4 regions of the Litorimonas haliclonae genome follow, and region 4 is predicted to be linked to each of the others. Evidence: predicted binding sites of a transcription regulator. Region 4 holds the regulator's gene; each other region holds the start of a gene.
The links. Region 4 encodes LexA, which represses DNA repair genes until DNA is damaged. Its sites were predicted from a motif close to ATGTTCCNCTTGTGTTCC; they were not measured.

Region 1 (5,653 bases), on a different contig from region 4:
CCGAGCCCTCAAGATCGCCAATATGAACGTGAAGACCGCCCGCCTTTTTCTGAACGTCTTTAATCTTGATTTCGGCGCCGTTCTCGAACGTCGCGACGCCTTTATCCCCGGCTTGACCGCCGCTTTCAGCATAAAAGGGTGTCTCAGATGTCAGGAACATGACGGGTCCAGATTGGGCGCTTTCGACTCTAACGCCGTCCTGAACCAGAACCTTTATGTCCTGTTCAGTGGTCAGGAATTCATAGCCCGTAAACACGCTATCGCCAGCCTCGTCTTTCGCCTTATTCCAAACGTCATCCGTGGCTTGATCACCGGACGCAAAGCCGCCTTCGCGGGATTGTGTTTTCTGACGCTCCATAGCCGCGTCAAATCCTTCCAGATCAATACCCAGGCCTTTGGCACGTAGCGCGTCTTGCGTCAGGTCAATCGGGAAGCCGTAAGTATCATAAAGCTTGAACGCTGTTTCGCCGTCCAGCTTGCCGCCTTTTGAAAGGTCGGAAATCGCGCCTTCCAAAAGCGCTGTCCCCCGGCCTAGCGTACGGCGGAACCGTTCTTCTTCTTGCTCAAATGTCGCGGTAATGGAGGCTTTTGCCCGGTTAAGTTCGTCATAAGCCCCGCCCATTTCCTGAACCAGTGTCGGGACAAGCCGGTGCATCAGAGGGTCTTTCGCGCCCAACAAATGCGCGTGGCGCATGGCGCGGCGCATAATCCGGCGAAGGACATAGCCGCGCCCTTCATTGGACGGCGAGACGCCATCCGCCATCAGGAATGAACAAGACCGCAAGTGATCCGCTATGACGCGGTGCGAAAACTTTGCCTCGCCTTCGGCCTTCACACCTGTCAGCTCAACCGAGGCGCCAATCAGTGTTTTAAAAAGGTCGATATCGTAATTATCATGAACGCCCTGAAGGATGGTCGTAATCCGCTCCAGGCCCATGCCTGTATCGATGGACGGCTTTGGCAGAGGCTGCTCGCGGCCATCCGCAAAGCGTTCATATTGCATGAAGACGAGATTCCAGATTTCGATAAAACGGTCGCCGTCTTCTTCTGGCGTTCCGGGAGGGCCACCCGGGATGTGATCCCCATGGTCATAGAAGATTTCCGAACAAGGGCCACACGGCCCCGTATCGCCCATAGCCCAGAAATTATCAGAGGTAGCAATGCGAATAATGCGGTCGTCGGGTAGACCCGCTATTTTCTTCCAAAGGTCATAAGCCTCGTCATCCGTATGAAAGACTGTGACGAGTAGCTTTTCTTTTGGCAGGCCGAATTCTTTGGTGACCATATTCCACGCATGAGAAATGGCTTGTTCTTTGAAATAGTCGCCGAAGGAGAAATTTCCGAGCATTTCAAAAAACGTATGGTGCCGCGCTGTATATCCGACATTGTCCAGATCGTTATGCTTGCCGCCCGCACGGACGCATTTCTGCGAGGTCGTGGCGCGCGTCGCTTCTGGTTTTAAGGATCCGGTAAAATAATCCTTGAACGGCACCATGCCCGCATTGACGAAAAGAAGCGTCGGGTCGTTATCCGGGACAAGCGGAGCCGACGGCCAGATCGCATGGTCATGCGTTCCGTAATAATTGAGAAATTGCGATCGAATGTCATTCAGACTGGCCATGAAACCACCGGGGTTAAATCTTATAAAGTGAACTACCCGCCCATATAGAAAGAGCGCTTGGCAGTGCCAAGCGCTCTTTTATGCAAATCTGCCGTCAGACCAAAGAGACATCCTCAGTCAAAACCACAATAAGGGCCAAGGTGGTTTAGAGGGCAGGCTGCGCACCGAGGGCTCTGTATAAGGGGGAGAGCCTTCGGGTGTTCTAAATTCAGGAAATATTGTGAGGAAGGCTAGGCCGAAGCGCTGGCCTCGCCATCATCCTCGACGCGCTCTTCTTTCGGCATGAGAAGCTCTTCGTCGATAAGGCCTTCATTCGTGCGGATACGGCGTTCAATATCGGCGGCAATATCGGGATTCTCCTTGAGGAATTTCCGCACATTTTCGCGTCCCTGCCCGATACGTTCGTCGCCGTAGGAATACCAAGAGCCGGACTTCTCTATGACTTCGGCTTTTACGCCGAGGTCAATCAGCTCGCCCGTTTTCGAAATGCCTTCACCGTACATGATGTCAAATTCAACCTGACGGAAGGGCGGGGCCACTTTGTTTTTGACGATTTTAACGCGGGTTTGGTTGCCAATCACTTCATCACGATATTTGATCGCGCCAATACGGCGGATATCCAAACGGACGGAGGAATAGAATTTCAGCGCATTCCCGCCTGTTGTCGTCTCAGGAGAGCCATACATAACGCCAATCTTCATCCGGATCTGGTTGATGAAAATTACCATACAGCCGGATTTGGAAATGGAGCCTGTCAATTTGCGAAGCGCTTGGCTCATCAAACGGGCCTGAAGACCGGGGAGCGAGTCGCCCATATCGCCTTCCAGTTCAGCGCGCGGGGTCAAAGCCGCCACTGAGTCGACAACCAGAATATCAATCGCGCCGGAGCGAACCAGCGTATCGGCAATTTCGAGGCCTTGTTCACCTGTATCGGGCTGAGCAATCAAAAGCTCATTCACGTCAACGCCAAGCTTTCCAGCATAAACCGGATCGAGCGCGTGTTCCGCATCAATAAACGCGGCCACGCCGCCTTCTTTTTGCATTTCCGCAACAGCATGAAGTGAGAGGGTTGTTTTACCGGAGCTTTCAGGTCCGTAAATCTCGATAACCCGCCCTTTAGGCAAGCCGCCTATACCAAGCGCAATATCCAGACCGAGCGAGCCGGTAGAAACCGCCGCGACATCCATTGTGGATTTTTGCCCCAGCTTCATGACGGAGCCCTTACCGAAGGCGCGGTCAATCTGGGACAGAGCCGCATCTAGCGCGGCGGATTTATTCTTGTCGTCTGCTTTACCGACGACTTTGAGAGGGGTTGAATTTCTGGCCATGTTATAAACTCCAGTGCGATCCGTCGGAGCCCTTCGACGGGTCTGATAAAGTTACGGCTGCTTCGGACTGCCGTGATGGGTATAGTCGTTATGTTTCATATTTGTTCTCATTGCGCAAGAACAAAAATAGAACAAATTAACTTTTATGCTAAGCCTTTGAGTTTCCTATACTTTATTGCGCCTCACCAATCTCGGATTTCACTTTTTCGGCCAATTGTACCAAAGTAAACGGTTTTGGTAGGAAGGTAACGTCTGGTTCTTCAGACAGTAAATCAGAGAAATGCTCCTCCGCATATCCGGAAATAAACACGATTCTAGCGTCACCTAAAAGCGATCGTCCTTCTTTTAGCAAGGTCGGGCCATCCATGCCCGGCATGACGACATCGGAAATCATCATATCGAATGTATGGTCGCCGTCTTCCAAAATCTCTAAAGCTTCCTCTCCGTCTTCGGCCTCTATCACGGTATAGCCGCGCTTGCGCAGAGTTTTAGCCGCGATAACCCGTACGCTGGCTTCGTCTTCGACAAATAGGATTGTGCCCTGCCCTGCCAAATCTGCAGGCTTTCTCGGCTCAAGAGGCGCGGAAGGCTTTACCGGCTCCACATCAGCAGGCAGTTTAGACGGGTCCGCAACAGGCAGTGTAATTCGGAATGTCGTGCCTTTACCGAGCTCACTCTGAACGTCCAGATGCCCGCCCGTCTGCTGAACAATGCCGTATACGGTTGCCAGCCCCAAACCGGTGCCTTTGCCCTGCTCCTTGGTTGTAAAGAAAGGCTCGAAAATCTTGGCTTTTACTTCATCGCTCATCCCTGTGCCGGTATCGGAGACTTCAATGGTTACAAAATGGTCGCCCGGAAGGCCTCGAAGTGATCCCGCTAAAACCGGATCTTTAATCTCGCTACGAATCAACTCCGCGCTTTTGACGGTAATCGTTCCGCCGCCCTGCTCGGCCATGGCGTCCCGCGCATTCACGCAGAGATTCATCAGCACTGTGTCTATCTGGCTCTTATCCGCGATAACAGGCGGCAGGTTTCGGCCATGCACCATGACCAGCTTGGCTTTCTCGCCCAGCGTCTGGCGCAGCGTCACAACCATATCCGACAGGGTATCCGTGACCGACAGCATCTCCATGCGCCGCGTTTGCTTACGCGAAAAGGCCAATAGCTTTTTCACCAAGGCTCCGGCGCGAAGACCCGTGGAGTTAATGTTCTGAAGCTCGGGATAAGACGGGTCGCCGACTGGATGGCGCTGCAGTAGCTCGTCCGTATTCAACCGAATTGCGGTCAGGAGGTTATTAAAATCATGCGCAACACCAGCGGCAAGCTGGCCAATGGCCTGCATCTTCTGGCTCTGAACCAACTGATCTTCAAGCGACTTTCGGGCGCTGACATCGACCAGAAAAACCCAAACAGCGCGGCTTTTCTCTTGATTTGACGACGTGTCGGCTGATGGATCAACGTGCCGAGGCGTCTGGCGTTTATCTGGCACAATATAGACGCTGACTGGCAAAGACTGAGTTCCCAGCAATACAGCGTCAAAGGGCTTGTCGGCATCCGTTTGGTCCGGACTCAGCTCTAAAAAAATGCGATGCTCTGTACTGTTCGGAACAAATAATTCTCCGAAGGTTTCGGCATCCCGGTCAGACCCTTCGCTCATCCGCTCAAAAGCCGGGTTGGCTTTCACCAATTTCGCCTCGGCCAGGGGCGTAGAGAGATCAGCCAGGCTAAGCTCCAACATGCCAACAGGCGCAGAAGCAAACCCGGACAGAGATTGCTCAGAGCCGCCTTTACTGTCTGAGGGAGCGGCGGAGTGGGTCAGGTTCTGACTTTGGTCATTATTGGCTCCCTGCCCCCTATCCTCGACATTTGGCTGCGCAAGCGTGGAGTGACCATATAGCGCCACATTACAAATCAGCTTTCCTCCGTCCAGCGCCTTCCAACTTCCCACCATGATTGTCGGCGTGACAATGTTTTTCCGGGTGATAAGCCGCGTATCTGTCCGCACGGTTCGTCCGGCAACAGCGGTGCTTTGCAAAAGGCTTTCCGGGTTTTCGATAAACTCGCGGATATGAGACGGCGGCGGATCGTCTTCGACGCCCAACCACAGCGACAAGACCTTATTCATGGCAATGATATTTCCGTCTGCGCGAATGGAGAACAGACCGACCGGCGCATGAGACAAAAGACTGTCCCCGACCGGTTGAGTTTCGGTCACATCGGATATTTGCCAGAGAAAACTTTCTCCGCCGAGCTGTCCTGCCGTTTCGCTCAATCGGCGGACAGCGAATTTATAACGCCGCAACCCAAGCTCGGGGCTCAGATAGTCGATGATTTCCTCAGCCCCTGAACTATCCGGACGAATGTGGTGCAACCTAAAAATAGCAGAGGCCATATCATCGCCAGTCGAAGAAAAAATTCGGTCAATGCCTGGCGGCCCGGCTCTATCGGCGGCGGTTTCTGAGTGCGGACCGCGCAAATCGCGCGCAAAGTCAAAATAAGCTTGATTGGCATGAACGGGCTTTCCATTCTGCGTAATTAAAGCTGGCTCTGAACTGTCGAAAAAAGCTTGGGAATATATGTTTCCACGGACAGATTGGCGGCGATCCCCCGGCACAGATTTACGCCGCACGGCCAGCAGGCCAATAACAGCAATCGCGGATGTCACCGCCAAACCCATAATGAAACTGATGCCCAACCAGCCCAG
Region 2 (5,653 bases), on a different contig from region 4:
TCCCTCAACGCATTTGTCACGCGGGGACAGAACATATTCCTGCATAGCGGGCTTATCCTGGAAGCTGAAAACCCGAACCAGCTTAAAGGCGTTATCGCCCATGAGACCGGCCACATTGTTGGCGGACATATCGTTCGATCGGATTACGGCAGTCGAAGCGCTTATGGATCTATGCTGGTCGCGGCCGGGTTAGGACTGGCGGCTATTCTCGCCGGCGAAACTTCCGCCGGAGCGCTTATTTTGGGCGGGTCTTCGCAGTTCGGAACTTTAGAGGTTCTGTCTTACTCCCGCGTCAACGAATCTGCTGCCGATCAATACGCCGCAAGATTTATGGAAGCGACGGGACAATCAGGTATAGGCTTAATTGAGTTTTTTGAGAAATTCCGGGCTCAGGAAGTTTTATCGCAGGCCCGTCGTTATCCCTATTTCCGTGGACACCCTCTTTCATCTGATCGAATTGATGCTTTGCGGGAGCGAGTTGATGAGAGCGAATATCGCACCGTGACCGACCCGCCCGAAGACCAACATGATATGGATATGATGAAGGCCAAGCTGAGAGGCTTTCTTGAAGGGCCTCAACTCGTCTTCTCGCGTTATCCACTCTCTGATAAAAGCCAATATGCGCGTTATGCCCGCGCCGTCGCCTTTTTCCGATCTGCGAGTTTGAACAATGCGATTAAGGAAATCGACTCACTCATCGAGGAAGAACCGGAGAATCCTTATTTCCACGAATTGAAGGCTCAAATTCTCTATGAAAGCGGACAAAGAGAAGACGCCCTGCCCCCAGCCCGCCGCGCCTTGGAATTAAAACCCGATGCCCCCCTGTTAAAGATTGCTCTCGCGCAGTCCCTCATAGAAACACGCGAGGGTCCACAGGTCGAGGAGGCGGTTTCACTTATCAAGTCAGCTTTACAAGATGAACGTGACAACAGCTATGGTTGGTATTTGCTGTCCTTAGCCTATGGGCAACAAGGCAATGACGCCTTGGCAAAATACGCGAGTGCTGAACGCTTTTATGCGATTGGGGATATTCAGCGCGCCCGATCTTTTGCCCAGCGCGCTCAGCAAGACCTTCCCCGCAATGAACCACAATGGCGGCGGGCTTCGGATATCGTCGTTGTTTCCGATGCGCAACTTGCGAGAGAAGGCAAAAGAAGCCGCGGACCAAAGCCGTTCTCTCTTAATGTCTCACAATCCGGTGAGCCCTCTCTTCCCCGTTAAATTTCTGAAGATTTCTTAATCGCGCCCTGATATAGCAGCGAAAATTAGAACAGGTATAGATTCATGAAACGATTTCTCATCGCCGTTTCGGCAACCGCCATGGCATTTTCACTCAGCGCCTGCGCCCAAGCGGGGCCAGGGCCGGATATGAAAGAAGCTGACGTTGAGCGTATTATAAAAGACTATTTGATGGAAAACCCTGAGATCATTCGGGACGCCTTGATTGAACTTGATGAACGCCAAGACCGTGAAGCGATTGCGGCTGTTTCCAATCAAATCTTCAATGACCCGCGCGACATTAGTGTTGGCCCAGACGACGCCAAGGTGACCGTGGTTGAATTTTTTGATTACAATTGCGGGTTCTGTAAAAACTCCACTCAGTGGGTCGAAGATCTGTTAGAAGATTATCCCGATGATGTGCGCGTTGTTTTTAAAGAACTGCCTATCTTGGACAGCCGATCTAAAACTTCCCGCTACGCCGCCAAAGCCGCTCTCGCGGCGGGGCGACAAGATAAATATACCGAAGTCCATTTTGCTCTTATGGATCAACGGAGCCTGACTCAGGAACGCATTCGTCAAGTCGTGAAAGATAGCGGTGCGGACATGAAGAAATTTGAAGCCGACATGAAAGATGTCGCTCTGGACCGTCAAATCGAAGATACGCTTCTGCTCTCCAGCCGCATACCGGCTTTGACCGGCACGCCATTCTTCTTGGTCAATAATGATTTTGTTGCAGGGGCTAATACCAACCGGCTAGACGAATTACTTGCGAAAGCCCTTGAGAGCTAAAGGGCTACCGCTCACCTTTATAACTAACGTCAGACGCCTCACAGATAAATACTGTGAGGCTCAAAAGCATAGAACAAACCATAAACATTTGTTGACATTTATCGCATAGTCTGGCTCTATCCCTAAGAATCGGAGCGAGACCTTATGCCTAAACCGACAACACAATTTGTGTGCCAGTCCTGCGGAACCGTCCATGGGAAATGGGCCGGACGGTGTGATTCCTGCGGGGAATGGAACACCCTTGTTGAAGAGATCACAGCTCAAAATGAACGCCCTGCCCATAAGAGGCGTAAGGGGCGATCCGTCGACTTTGTTGATCTTGGCGGGGAAAGTCGGGACGTCCCGCGCCTGAGTACAGGCATTGCCGAATTAGATCGCGTCACCGGAGGCGGATTGGTCCCCGGCTCTGCCCTATTAGTGGGCGGCGACCCCGGCATTGGGAAATCAACTCTTCTCCTTCAAGCCACAGGCAAGTTGGCCAAAAGCGGTATCAAGACTGCCTATATTTCAGGCGAAGAATCCGTAGGACAAGTGCGGCGCCGGGCAAAACGGCTCGGTTTGGCTGACAGCCCGGTTTCCCTCGCAGCAGAAACCTCTCTTGGCCCGGTCATAGATGGTTTGATGGCTGAAAAACCGGATGTCGTTATCATCGATTCCATTCAAACCCTCTGGACTGACCAACTCGGCGCGGCTCCTGGCACTGTCGCCCAGGTGCGGGCCTGCGCTCAAGAATTGACCCGTTTTGCCAAAAAACGCGGCACTTGTGTCATCTTAGTCGGGCACGTCACCAAAGATGGTCAAATTGCGGGCCCTCGCGTGGTTGAACATATGGTGGATGCCGTGCTTTATTTCGAAGGGGATCGCGCTCATCAATTCAGAATTTTACGCGGTCACAAGAATCGCTTTGGTCCTACAGACGAAATCGGTGTCTTCGAAATGCTCGAAAGCGGACTTGGGGAAGTGCCCAACCCGTCCGCACTTTTCCTCAATGGACGTCGAGATTTATCAAGCGGTGCCGCCGTTTTTGCCGGGCTAGAAGGCACCCGGCCCGTCCTGACAGAAATACAGGCCTTGGTCGCCCCTGCCGCCTTTGGCACGCCGAGGCGCGCTGTCGTCGGATGGGACAATGGCCGCCTAGCTATGGTCTTAGCGGTTCTAGAGGCTCGGTGCGGTGTAAGCTTTGCGGGAAAAGATGTTTACCTCAACGTAGCCGGCGGCTTACGTATCAATGAGCCTGCTGCCGACCTCGCAGTCGCCGCTGCGCTTGTCTCTTCGGCTTTCGATATGCCCCTCCCCGCTGATACAGTCGTCTTCGGCGAAATTAGCCTGTCCGGCGATGTTCGGGCTGTCGGGCGGTCCGACGCAAGGTTAAAGGAGGCCGCAAAATTAGGCTTTAAAAAAGCCATAGCGCCCCGCCCTCTTAAAACTGATCAAGGGAAAACCGACCAAGCTAATGAAAATGCGGCACTGCCGATAATTGCAATCAAGGCTTTGCCCGACCTCGTTCGCCGTGTAGAAGCCAGCGCAGAAGCCGGGAAGGATTGGGAGACCAATTGGGCGGCGTAGACTTATAAAGCGAGCCTCGTATGAGTATTGGACCGTTTGCCTTTAACGGATTTGATGTCGTCGTTCTCGTCATTCTGCTCATATCCCTTATAATTGCCTTACAGCGCGGCTTTCTTCGAGAAGTGCTCTCGCTTGTCGCCCTGTTAATGGCCGGTATCCTAACGCTTTTTGTCTGGGGCCAATTTCGCTATCAGGTTCAAGACTTTATTTCGCCGTCCTGGTTAGCTGACGCGACCCTAGGTATAGGGACATTTGCCATTGTTTACCTGTTGGCCGTTTTTATTCTGTCGAAAATATTCGGCGAGCTGGAAGCCCCGCCGGCAAAGTTTTTCAATCGCTCACTCGGGGCCGTTTTCGGAATTTTCCGAGGACTGATCTTGGCAGCACTTGGCGTAATGGTTTTAACTGCCAGTCACCGCGCCAGCATGGAAGCTCAAGATTTCAAAAGAGACATTTTAGAAAACCCTGGTATTTATCCATCCGACATAATGAACCGAATGCCGGAATCCATGCGAGATCAAATGGAGGCTCCGCCTAAACCGCTTCCGGACTATCTCGAAACCTCTACTTTTTACCCGCTTCTGAACCGCATCGGGAATGTCATCCGAAATCTACCTTTTGCGGAGTGGAAGTCTTACGCAGACCGTATTAAAGACGGCGATATTGACGCTTTCAGCCGGGAGATTAGCGAATGACCGATATATCTACATCAGGACTTATAAATCCTTCCTGTGAGATTGATTTGAATGAAGATAAAATCCGCGAAGAGTGCGGGGTCTTTGGTATCTTTGGTATGGAAAACGCCGCGTCTTTAACGGCTCTCGGCTTACACGCATTGCAGCATCGTGGCCAAGAAGCCTGCGGCATCGCCAGTTATGATGGCAAAAAATTTCATACGGAAAGACATCTTGGCCTAGTAGGAGATAACTTTACCGGCGAAGATCCCTCCGAGCGTCTACCGGGTCATATTTCGATTGGTCACAACCGTTACTCTACGGCCGGACAAACCGTCCTACGGAATGTTCAGCCCCTCTTCTCTGAGCTGCACTCCGGCGGCTTTGCTCTCGCCCATAATGGCCATATTACGAATGCTTACGCCATTAGGGAGCATCTCGTTGAAAAAGGGGCGCTATTTCAATCGACCTCCGATACCGAAGTCGTCATTCACCTCATCGCGCGTAAGAAATCGGGCGAGTTTATTGATCGGTTTGTAAACGCCATACGCCAGGTTGACGGCGGTTACGCTTTTGTCGGCATGACCGAAGATATGCTTATCGGCGCGCGGGATCGTTTTGGCATCCGCCCTCTTTTGATTGGCCGGGTCGGCGACAGCTATATTCTCGCCTCTGAAACCTGTGCATTTGACATGATTGGCGCCACGTTTATCCGCGAAGTTGATGCCGGCGAAGTCGTAGTTATCAACGCCGACGGCATTCGTTCTTTTACCGCCTTTCCAAACGCCCAGTGCAGGCCCTGTATTTTTGAATTTGTCTACTTTGCCCGGCCCGACAGTATTGTCGGCGGGAAAAGCGTCTATGAAGTCCGCAAACGCATGGGCCGACGTTTGGCGCAAGAAACACCGGCGGATGTGGATGTTATCATTCCCGTCCCTGATAGCGGCGTCCCCGCCGCATTGGGGTATAGTCAGGAAACAGGTACCCCGTTTGAGCTTGGGATTATCCGAAATCACTATGTCGGACGGACATTTATCCAACCCACGCAACAAATTCGGGATATGGGCGTGCGGCTGAAACATTCGGCCAACCGCTCTATGATCGAAGGCAAGCGTGTTTTGCTCGTCGACGACTCAATCGTGCGCGGCACGACCTCCACCAAAATTGTCCGCATGATCAAAGCCGCTGGGGCGAAAGAGGTTCATTTCCGGTCGGCCTCACCGCCCATCAAACATCCAGATCACTACGGAATTGATATGCCGACTAAGGACAAACTTTTGGCGGCAAATTATGATCTGAAAGCCATGACTGAAATGTTAGAGGTCGACAGCTTAGGGTTCCTCTCTGTTGAGGGTCTTTATTGGGCCATGGGCGCCGAGAAACGCAACGCGGATGCTCCGCAA
Region 3 (5,653 bases), 450 kb from region 4:
AGACATTTGCAGTCTCCTTCGTCTTGGGCCTAGCCGCTTTCTTCTTTTGTAATTTTTCGAGAAGCTGGATTTCATCAAGGCGAAAGAAGTCTTGGTCGGAGACAAGGACATCAGACAGAGCTTGTTTGAACGTCTTGCCGCCCGCGCGCATTTTAACGCCAAGTTGATCGATAAATTGGTTCATTAGACCAACGCCACGCGCGGCACGGGCGTCAGTATCCGCCGCCGAGATTTGCGGGGCCATTGTAAAGTAAAAGTGCAGGAAGAGCGCAAAGGTCTCGGAATGCAGATTGAGATCACGCGAATGGCGATGATTATGGCGGATCATCATATCCAGTTTTTCGAGGATACGGGCGTCTCGCGCATCGTCATGCTCAAATGTGAAACAAGCTGACAGAGCATCATTTATGACGCGCGATTTTGTTTTCCCCATTGCGCGGGCCCGAACGTCCAAAAGCGCGGCATTTTCCGGTGTGATACGTGCACGAACGCGAGCTGTGAGATCATTGCTCATGGTTACATTCCCAAATCTATGTCTGTGCTGCGGGTCAGGTCATGTGCGCGGGCAAGCGTGGCTGTGTCTCTGACAAATTCACCAAGTTTAATTGCGGGTGTGAGTTCATCGCCCTCTGCAACATCGAGAGTCTTCTCTTTGGTCTTGGCTTGAGATGTGGAAGGCTCAGGAGCGCTAAGCTCGGGGCTGCGTTCTTTGCCGCCCTCGTCCTCATCGTAGTCAGCGTCAGTCTTCGAGTTTAACGCTGATGCGATTTTGTTCTGCTCTGACTTTTCAATTTCTGTGTAGAGACGGTCATCCACAGGCCGTGTCTCAACACCCCAGACGCAAGGCGTAGTCGGGGAAAGTCCGCCGTATCCGTCGGGGGATATTTGGGGAGGGCTGGAGACACGGCCCGTGAAATTCTTATCCGCATAGTAGCGAACTTTATCGGCTTTGATCGGCGAGAAACCTGAAAGAAGAATAAGTTCCTGATTGGATGGCAGCTGCATGATCTCGCCGGGCGTAATGAGTTGGCGCGCTGTTTCTTGGCGAGAGACCATAACGTGGGAGAGCCAAGGCGCGAGACGATGACCCGCATAGTTCCGCATGGCCCGCATTTCCGTTGTGCTGCCAATCGCGTCCGATAGGCGTTTGGCCGTGCGCTCATCATTGGTCGCAAAGGCCACTCTCACATGGCAGTTATCGAGGATTGAATTGTTCGGACCGTAGGCTTTCTCAATCTGGTTAAGGGATTGGGAAATCAGGAAGGCGCGCAAACCATAGCCTGCCATGAAAGCGAGTGAGCTTTCAAAGAAATCTAAGCGTCCTAAAGCCGGAAACTCGTCCAGCATAAGTAACAATTGACGTGTCGGTTTACTCTCGCCTGAAACAACAAGCTCTTCTGTCAAGCGGCGGCCAATCTGATTTAGGATAAGGCGAACCAGCGGCTTCGTGCGCGAAATGTCTGACGGCGGAATGACCAGATAAAGAGAGACGGGCTTATCTGCGCTTATCAAATCGGCAATGCGCCAATCACATTTTGATGTCACCTCAGCGACCGTGGGATCTCGGTATAATCCGAGAAAGCTCATAGCCGTTGATAATACACCTGAGCGCTCATTTTCAGATTTATTAAGGAGTTCACGCGCTGCTTGTGCGACCACCGGATGGACTTGTGCCCCTGTCCGGTCACCGAGATGATTGGTTTTCATCATGACACCAAGCGTCTTTTCAAAACTACGTTTTGGGTCAGAGAGGAATGAGGCTACGCGAGCCAGCGTCTTTTCGCGCTCTGCGTAGAGAATATGAAGGATAGCGCCGACTAAAAGACTATGAGCAGTCTTTTCCCAATGGTTGCGACGCTCAAGCATCCCTTCAGGGTCAACAAGGATATCGGCAATGTTCTGAACGTCCCGGACTTCATTGACGCCTTTGCGCACTTCTAAGAGAGGGTTATATTTGGCGCTCGCGGCATTAGTTGGGTCAAACAATAGGCAATGGGAGAATGTCGCTCTCCAGCCGGAGGTGAGCTGCCAATTTTCACCTTTAATGTCATGGATAACCGCGCTGTCAGTCCAGGAGAGCAGGGTCGGGATAACAAGGCCCACGCCTTTGCCAGACCGCGTCGGCGCAATCGCCATGACATGCTCAGGGCCGTGATGGCGAATATAATCAGTCTTTGTGCGCCCAAGGAAAACGCCATGGTCATCTAGAAGACCAACTTGCTTCATTTGCTTTGATGTCGCCCAGCGCGATGAGCCGAATGTGTTTAGGGCTTTTGCAGAGCGGCCGCGGAGTACAGAACCTATGACCGCGAAGATAATTCCGAGAAGACCGCCACCTGCTGAAATCTGGCCACCTCTTGAAAAAATATGAGGCGCATAGGCGTCAAATTGGTACCACCATTTGAAGAGGCTCCACGGCGCGTAAATTTTGTGATTGCCAAGCTTTGCGAATCCCGTTCCCAAATAAGCATCATAGTCAAACTGAAGCGCGACCCACTGCGTAGCATACCATGTCGATAAAATGATCGTCGCAAAAACGACGCATATTTGTCCGATCAAGATATTTTGTGGCGACATGACCTAAGTCCTTCAATTGCGGTGGACTAAGGCTGTCAGAAAAATGGATTTTTGGTCTAGTTCCTAAATAGTGAATTCGCGTGAACAATTATGACTTTCTATGAAGTTCTATGACTTTCTGTGAAAACGGTTGTTTTTTGAGACTTATTTAAAACGAGCCATAAATTCTGTTTGTTTTGGGTTATCCCCATAGAAATTAGGAATATAATCCGTTTTTACTTGACTAATGTTCCGCTTTCGTTCTTTTTCGGTCGTCCGCGCTTACCACGGACGAAACATGCGAAAACCCGAAACCATAGAAAGACTTTACCTCGACTTTGATGGCTTCTTTGCATCTGTTGAACAGCAAGCCAGACCGGGCCTGCGCGGCAAACCAGTTGGCATTGTTCCCTTTGACGGCACTGTGCATACAGTTGTCATCGCCTGCTCAAAGGAAGCTAAGGCGCGCGGCGTTAAAAATGTCATGAAACTATCAGACGCTAAGAAAGTCTGTCCTGAACTAGTTTTGCAATGCCAAAGTCCTGATTTATATCGGCGCGCCCATAATGCCCTCCTTGCCGAGATCAATAGCGTCATCCCTGTGGAGGCCGTTAAATCGATAGATGAGCTCTGCTGTAAACTTGATCCGAAAGACATTGCTGACCCGATAGGCCTATCCAAAAAACTCAAAGCGGTCATCGCGGAAGGCGTTGGCCCGTTCATAACATGCTCAATCGGATTTGGTGCAAACCGTCACTTGGCTAAGATTGCTTGTAAGATGGACAAGCCCAACGGAACCACGATTTGGCATCCGCATATGATGCCGGGGCCGATGCTCGACTTACCGTTCGATGACATTCCGGGAATTGGCGGACGCATGGAGCAACGTCTCAACCATGCGGGCATTTACAATATGAAAGACTTGCTCGCGACCGAACCCAAACAAATGCGTAAGCTATGGCGCAGTGTTACGGGTGAACGGCTTTGGTATGCGTTACATGGTTATGACGTGATGGCGCAAAAGTCCGAACGCGGCATGTTTGGACATGGCCGTGTTTTGCCGCCAGAGCTACGTAATTTCAAAGATGCGCGAGACTGCACACGGTTGCTTTTAGTAAAGGCTGCTCGCCGTATGCGCCGCGAAGGTTTCTATGCCAGCTCGCTCTATATGTGGGTGAGCCTGCGTAACCGATCCATCAAAGAGAGAGGCTGGTCTTCGCATCACAAGCTACACATGGCCAATGATGACCAAGCCTGCCTAACGGCCCTTGATGCCTTATGGGCTAAAGCCAAAGCCAAAATTCCAAGCCATTATAAAATCGTGCGTGTTGGCGTCACGCTGGGAGATTTGACAAATGCCTCAACACGGCAACTTGATATGCTCATCAACGATGACCCACAGCGCCAGCGCTGGGAATGCGTTACAAATGCAATGGATAGTCTAAACACGCGTTACGGCAAATCACTTGTAACAATGGGGCCATGGAAACTGCCACCCGGAGGAAACCTTGGCGGCAAGATTAGCTTCACCCGCATACCTCGCGCAGAGGACTTCTGGTGAGCTGGAAAGATAAATTACAGATATTAGATTTTGAAGCAAGTGACCGGCTAGAAGCCCGTTGCGCAAGTTGCGGCTACACATGGTATGAGGAGCCAGTGGTCTATTTTCACAAGAGCCATGTTCGGCAGCTATACGTCGATGAGTTTGAAGCCCGTATGCGCTGTAAGCAGTGGAAGTGCTCAGGGAAAATAGTCATATCTCAAACGCACAAAGATGAAACAGAAGGCTTTCAAGGCGGGCTTGCTTAGGGATGTTTATCCCCATTGCGGACATTAGATGACCGGATTAGTTCGAGCGATTTCAAGCAGCAGCTACTTGCTCAACTGACTCCAACTTCAACAATTCTTTTGCCCACTTTTTAGCCTCCGATATATCAGCCCTGTAAGCATCAGCTGCCATAGACAGTGACTCAGGAGATGTTGCTTTTTCAAGAGCCTCATCATTCCAGTCATCCGATAACCTTTTAGCTATTGCAAAACACACTGTTTTTCCGACGCGAAACGCCATCGATTTTATTGCTGTTTCTTTCGCTATACGACGCCCTGTCTCCGGATCTTCGGCATGACGCAAATCTTTATCCAAATCATAGGCCATGCGTTCGATAATTGGATAATTCCCATTTACATAAATGGTCTGTGTTTCTTGATAGAAGCGGCCGGCACGACCCTTCATTTCTTTTTCAGCAATTGCATCAGGATCGTGTATAACTTCAATTGTCGGTGCTCGCTCCAATGCGCGAGATTGTTTTGATGGTTTAGCTCCATGAGGCGCTATGCGACGCTTGCGTGGATGAGCTCTACGACCTCTCGACCTATCATTCGGTATTGGATTTGTATCGTCATCACCCGAAAGCATGATCTCATTATCTAACTCGTTACGAATTTTCGACTTTGTATTTGTGTCCGTACCCTCGTCATCATTAACCGCCCTTTCAGCCGAGGACATATCTGCCTTTTTCAAGGTATTTGTCGGCACTCTATGTTCATCAAGCAGTTTTTGAAGAGCTGACTGTAAGTCATCATAATTGTCATTATTCTCGGGAGATTCTTGGCGAATAACTTCTTTGACCCATTCAGGCATGGTCTCTCTGACAATGGCCGTAAATTCGTCAGCTTTCATATCGGAACGATCATCCGTCCACGTTAGTCCATTCCTGTATTGGTTAGGAAGCGCCATACCCTCTGGCACTTCAATCTCTACAGTGAGAACTTTAGACCCAAAAGCGATGCCAAAGTTAGGCGCGGCGGAAGACCATCCTTTTTTTGTTTTAAGGTCGTAACGCTCGTTTTTGTATACCAACGCACAAAATGTTGTTGAAGCTGCAGGCGGATTAGCCCGAGAACTCATACTATGACCAGACGTTTCCGCTTTAGGGTCATGAATGAAATGAATTTTCACGCCAGATTCTTCGTGTTTTACCCATTCATCATTTGAGAGACTAGGAAGGACATCTGTTAAAGTTTTCAACTGGCGAAAGCGACCCGTTTCACCCTTACCGCCACCACTGGCCATAGCAACGTCGACTCTAACCACCAC
Region 4 (5,653 bases):
ATGCGCTATGTCGGCCCGGCGCGCAAATCGCTCGGCGTCCGGACCTTGTTCAATATTCTTGGGCCCCTTTCGAATCCGGCAGGGGCGAAACGCATGCTTCTCGGTGTATGTGAGGATCATTGGCGCCTACCCATGGCCGAAGCTCTACGGGATTTGGGCGCAACCCATGCCTGGGTCGTCTATGGCGGCGACGGCCTCGACGAAGTCACCACAACAACAGTCACCCATGTGGCCGAAGTCAAGGACGGCAAAGTCACCGAATTTGTTATCCATCCGCTCGAATACGGCATTGCCAAATCGGATATGGCGCATCTGAAAGGCGGAACGCCTGTGCAGAACGCGTCTAGCCTTCGCCGCCTTTTGGACGGAGAGACAGGGCCTTACCGCGATATCGTGCAGCTTAACAGCGGCATTGCGCTCCATATTGCCGGCCTTGCCGAGACGGTCGAGGACGGCATGAAACTCGCGGCAAAATCGATTGAAAACGGCGAGGCGAAAGCGGCCTTGGAAAGTTTGGTTGAGGTGAGTAATGGGGAGTAATGTGATATATAGTCTCTTACCCCCGCATGCGGGGGGAAGTCCCCACGCAGTGGGGGATGGGGGGTTACTCTGCTTATATAGCTCTGCCCGAAACTTCCCCCCATCGACCGTCGCTCCGCGTCGGCCACTTCCCCCCGCAGGCGGGAAGAAGAGTTAATATTATGACCGTCAATACCCTCATGGACACGCCGGACGTCTTGCGTAAAATCGCGGACTATAAAGCGGGTGAAGTCGCCGACCTCCGCGATGAAATTTCGCTTGAGGATTTACGCCTGACCGCCCGCGACCAACCCGGACCGCGCGGCTTTTTTGACGCCCTGCGCAACTCCTCTGCCCCCGCCATCATCGCCGAAGTCAAAAAGGCCAGCCCGTCCAAAGGCCTTATCCGCGAAAATTTTGACGCTGTCGCGATTGCAAAGGCGTATGAAAACGGCGGCGCGGCGTCTCTGTCTGTGCTGACCGACGGGCCCGGCTTTCAGGGCAGCAATAAGATATTTTCGCAAGTGCGCGCGGCGACCAACCTCCCTCTCCTGCGCAAGGATTTCATGCTTGACCCGATCCAGATCGCCGAGAGCCGCGCCATGGGCGCGGATTGCGTCCTCATCATTCTGGCCATGATTGACGATAAAACCGCCCGGGATTTGATGGCCGAGGCGGCGCATCTCGGCATGGACGCGCTGGTTGAGACCCATGACGAGAGAGAAATGGAACGCGCCGTGGAACTGGGCGCGACGCTGATTGGGGTGAATAACCGGGATTTGCGCACATTCGAGACATCGCTCGACACATTTGGAAAACTCGCCAAATTGGCCCCGAAAGAAGCCCTACTCGTAGCCGAGAGCGGTATCTTCACGCCTGAAGATGTAAAGACTCTGGCGGACCAAGGCGCGCAAGCCTATTTGGTAGGTGAAAGTTTGATGCGTCAGGAGGATGTGGCGGGGGCGTTAAAATCGTTGCGCGGAGCTTCTAAGTAAATATAAGTCCTATAGTGACTACGGACACCAAAATGATAATTGTCGCTGCCCCGCTGATAGTATTTATCCTCGCATACCCATTTGAATAAACCCATTCGATTAAAGGCTTGTGTTTCATTTCCGTTCACCCTTTTACTTGTTAGCTTTCTACCACAAGCTAAACTCAGAAAAACTGAACAGATAAAGAACATTATCATATTTTTGATTTCAGATTTATTTTACAAATTTGAATGTAGTCCGGTTCGCCCTTGACATATAGCAGAACAACACTAGAACAGATAGGGAATGTTTCTGATTTGTTCGAGGTGATTCCGAAAGGGTTGTTATGCTGACGCAAAAGCAAAAAGATCTTTTAATGTTGATAGATGCGCGGGTGAAAGCCGTAGGCGTCCCACCTTCATATGACGAGATGAAAGACTCTCTGGGTCTGGCAAGTAAGTCCGGGATCCACCGCCTGATTTCCGCCCTCGAAGAACGCGGCTTTATCCGCCGCCTGCCGAATAAGGCGCGGGCGCTGGAAGTTCTGAAACTGCCCGAAGACATGCAAGACAAGGTCGTGTCCTTTGCCGAGAAGAAGGCAGAGAAAAAAGCGGAGCACTATTCCGCCAATGACGGCGTTTCTATTCCCTTTGTCGGCAAGATTGCGGCGGGCCTGCCCATTGCCGCGATTGAAGACAGTTATAACACCATGATCGTGCCGCCGCATTTTGCCGGAAATGGCGATCATTTCGCGCTCGAAGTTGAAGGCGAGTCGATGAAGGATGCGGGCATTCTCGACGGCGATATCGTTATCGTCAAAAAGTCCAATACGGCGCGGAACAATCAAATCGTCGTGGCCCTTGTCGATCAGGACGAAGCCACGTTAAAACGCCTTTACAAATCCGGCCAACAGGTTGAATTGATTGCAGAAAACCCTGATTTCGAAACCAAGGTTTTTGGCCCTGACCGCGTTGAGGTTCAAGGTATTCTGGTTGGCCTGTTGCGCGAATATTAGTTGAGTTTTAGCGGGGTTATTCTCTTCTCCCCGTTTACGGGGGGAAGTGGCTGGAGACGTAGTCGGAAGTCGACGGGGGGATATTTTCAAATTTTGATTGCGTATCTCGACAGCCCCCCATCCCCCGCTTCGCGGGTACTTCCCCCCGCAAGCGGGGAGAAGAGTTATAGGACAGTTTCCAACTCAGCTATTTTATCCCTCACTCCCAAACCCGTCGTTTCTCCGGCGGTTTTTTTGTGCCTTCGCGTCTAATGCCCCGCTTCTCTAAATAGACATCCAAGGCCCCCTCTTGCCTGAGCACCTGTCCATCAATCAGCTTGGCCGCGCAGTTTCGTCTGACCTCCGGCCCGACATCGCGCTCTGTCAGTATGACGAGATCGGACGAGGCGCATTCGACTCTGGCTTCGGAAGGATGGGTCAGAATGGAAATTTGTTTTCTTCTGATTTGAAAGCGGCAAGCGAGGGCGTCGCAAGGCGCGTCAGTCTTTTCCATCGCTATGGCGTCCACCTCACCTCGTCCGGCCTTTTCGGAAAAGCGTTCCCGTCCGTAACTGTCGGCACGTTCACTTGTGACGATAAGCCTCTGTAAATCTTGACTTTCCCAGAAGGCGACGCGGCCATCCTTTGAAATACGAAGCGTTGGAACAGGTTCATACCTCCAGCCGAGAAAGCAGAGCAGAATGAGCCCTACGGCAATAAGGCGCCCTCGAAGCCTTCCTAAAAGAAGCAGGATAAAGGCGAAACCATAGGCGGCAATCACCCAGCCGGGCGCGGCTTTGACCTTCACCAGAGCGCCGTCCCAGCTCGCAATCCATGTGGAAATCGTGACAAGCCCTGTAATGGCCTGCCCCATCGCCCAGAGGGGCGCTTCTTCCAACCCAACCGGCATAAGGACGAGCGACAAAATACCCAGCGGCATAACGGCAAAGGTAAAGAGCGGCATGGCGAGAAGATTTCCGACCAGGCCAAACCGCGCTATCCGGCCAAAATGAAACAGAGCAAATCCGGCTGTGGCGAGTCCGGCGACAAAACTTGTGACGCTCAGCGAAAGCGTATCGTTTCGTAATTTTGTGAGCCAGCCTTTCGGCGAACCGCCCGGCGTAAAATCCCGCCAGCTCCGATAGACAACCACCAAAGCCAAAACGGCGGCAAAAGACATCTGGAACCCCACGGACAGAAGCGCTTCGGGATGCAAAAGCAGCGTAATGGCCGCGGCTACGCTGACTGAACGCACGGATATGGCGCGCCGGTTCAGTATCACGGCGAGGAAGACGATCACCGCCATGATATAGGCGCGCTGCGTCGCCACGGACGCGCCTGACAAGATAAGATACCCCGTCGCCGCGCCTATACCGAGTATCGCCGCAAATTTACGCACGTCATATCGCCGCGACAAAGGCGAGATATGAACCAAAAGGAAGGTGAATATCCAGTATGCCGTTCCGGCCAAAAGCCCCATATGCAGGCCCGAAATCGCCAAGATATGCGCCAGCCCCGCCGTGCGGAGCGCGTCTGTGTGCTCCGGCGGAATATAGCGGCGCACCCCGGTCAGGAGCGCAGCTTGCAATCCGGCGGTCTCAGACGGCGCAACAGTGTGGATATGGCTGGCCATGCGATACCGAAAGGCCGCAAGCCCCCGCCGCCAAGACGGCTCTCCCGCCTCCGGCCTGACCTCCGGCGCGGAAATGGCGAAGCCGAATCCGCCGACCTGTTCGAAAAACGCCCTCTGGCGCGGGCTATAGCCGCCCGGCACAACCGGCCCCGGCGGCGCGGACAGGACCGCGCGGAGGCTCACATAGTCCCCGGCGGAGGCGGCTTCGTTGTATTTCTGTCCGAGCCGAACGCGAACTTTTTCGGGTGCATCTATCCCGTCCGTCCAATTAAACTCTTCCACATTCATGATCCAGCGAACGCCTTTGCCGGAGGCGGCGATCTCTTCGATCCAGCCAGAGAGTTCATAGGCCCGTTCATAATCCGGAAGGCGCGGGCTCTGCGTTGCCTGAGTGTGCCACCCGGCGCGTCCAGCGCCCAGCAACATGGCCAGTAAAAAGGCGCCCCATACCCAGCCTGTGAAAGCCGTCTGTCGCGTCATCCACAACAGTGCGCCGACGAGGCCTATGGCCAGACCCAAGACCCAGCCAAACACGCTGAAAGGTAAGGTAAAATACAGCGCAATCCCTATCGCAAAGCAGATCACCAGTGTATCAAAACGAAAAGGCGGAACCTCTGCCCAGTTCAGGGTTTTTAAGGTAGACAGTCCTGTATAGCGCGCCAACGAAATTTGCGCCGTATCAGGGCTTTTCACCGCCCGCTCGGTATGAAATAGACCCCGCAACACATCCCTTTTTTAAAGGCCAGATGCCAGTATGACGACAAAAAAAATAATTACCCGTTTCGCGCCCTCCCCAACGGGGTTCCTGCATATCGGCGGAGCCAGAACTGCCCTGTTTAATTATTATTTTGCCAAACATGTGGGCGGAGAATTTCATCTCCGCATTGAAGACACCGACAAGGCCCGTTCGACTGACGAAGCAACACAAGCCATTCTAGACGGACTGGACTGGCTCGGCCTGTCCTATGACGGCGAGATTGTCTATCAGAGCCGCCGCGCCGCGGACCACGCCAAAGCCGCAAAGGCCTTGCTGGAGAGCGGACATGCCTATCGCTGCCCCTTAGCAGGTGACGAGCTCGACGCAGAACGCGAAAAATGCCGCAACGCCGGAACCAGCTTCCGCTCGCCTTACCGCGACAAGAACAGCGACGTTGGAGCCATACGCTTTCGCGTACCGGATGGAGAAACGCGTTTAAAAGATCATGTTCAGGGCGACATCACCTGGGACAATAACGAGCTGGATGATTTGGTGCTGATGCGCGCCGACGGCACGCCGACCTATATGCTCGCCGTGATTGTGGACGACCACGATATGGGCGTAACTCACGTCATCCGCGGGGATGATCATCTTATCAATGCCGCGCGTCAGCAGCAGATTTACAAGGCGCTGGGCTGGGATGTGCCGGAATGGGCGCATGTCCCGCTCATTCACGGGCCAGATGGGAAGAAACTTTCCAAGCGGCACGGCGCTCTCGGCGTCGAGGCTTACCGCGATATGGGCTACTTGCCCTCAAGCCTCCGTAATTATCTGGT

Region 1: a site for LexA is predicted at 3,067-3,084, ahead of recA (recombinase RecA). Genes of this name have one in related genera too.
Region 2: a site for LexA is predicted at 2,081-2,098, ahead of radA (DNA repair protein RadA). Genes of this name have one in related genera too.
Region 3: a site for LexA is predicted at 2,804-2,821, ahead of ACNA05_RS02020 (Y-family DNA polymerase). Genes of this name have one in related genera too.

The regions. Positions count from the first base shown of each region.
Region 1 covers NZ_CBCSCO010000003.1:34,152-39,804, reverse strand. Annotated here, with positions in the region: gene alaS (alanine--tRNA ligase) at 1-1,621, opposite strand, end outside; gene recA (recombinase RecA) at 1,852-2,949, opposite strand; gene ACNA05_RS07425 (ATP-binding protein) at 3,122-5,653, opposite strand, start outside.
Region 2 covers NZ_CBCSCO010000003.1:176,953-182,605, reverse strand. Annotated here, with positions in the region: gene ACNA05_RS08250 (M48 family metalloprotease) at 1-1,221, shown strand, start outside; gene ACNA05_RS08245 (DsbA family protein) at 1,285-2,010, shown strand; gene radA (DNA repair protein RadA) at 2,155-3,576, shown strand; gene ACNA05_RS08235 (CvpA family protein) at 3,597-4,271, shown strand; gene purF (amidophosphoribosyltransferase) at 4,268-5,653, shown strand, end outside.
Region 3 covers NZ_CBCSCO010000001.1:460,968-466,620, forward strand. Annotated here, with positions in the region: gene ACNA05_RS02010 (hypothetical protein) at 1-514, opposite strand, end outside; gene trbB (P-type conjugative transfer ATPase TrbB) at 1-6, opposite strand, end outside; gene ACNA05_RS02015 (conjugal transfer protein TraG) at 517-2,577, opposite strand; gene ACNA05_RS02020 (Y-family DNA polymerase) at 2,855-4,117, shown strand; gene ACNA05_RS02025 (hypothetical protein) at 4,114-4,365, shown strand; gene ACNA05_RS02030 (hypothetical protein) at 4,418-5,653, opposite strand, start outside.
Region 4 covers NZ_CBCSCO010000001.1:14,459-20,111, forward strand. Annotated here, with positions in the region: gene trpD (anthranilate phosphoribosyltransferase) at 1-540, shown strand, start outside; gene trpC (indole-3-glycerol phosphate synthase TrpC) at 702-1,514, shown strand; gene lexA (transcriptional repressor LexA) at 1,840-2,508, shown strand; gene ACNA05_RS00080 (ComEC/Rec2 family competence protein) at 2,708-4,846, opposite strand; gene gltX (glutamate--tRNA ligase) at 4,875-5,653, shown strand, end outside.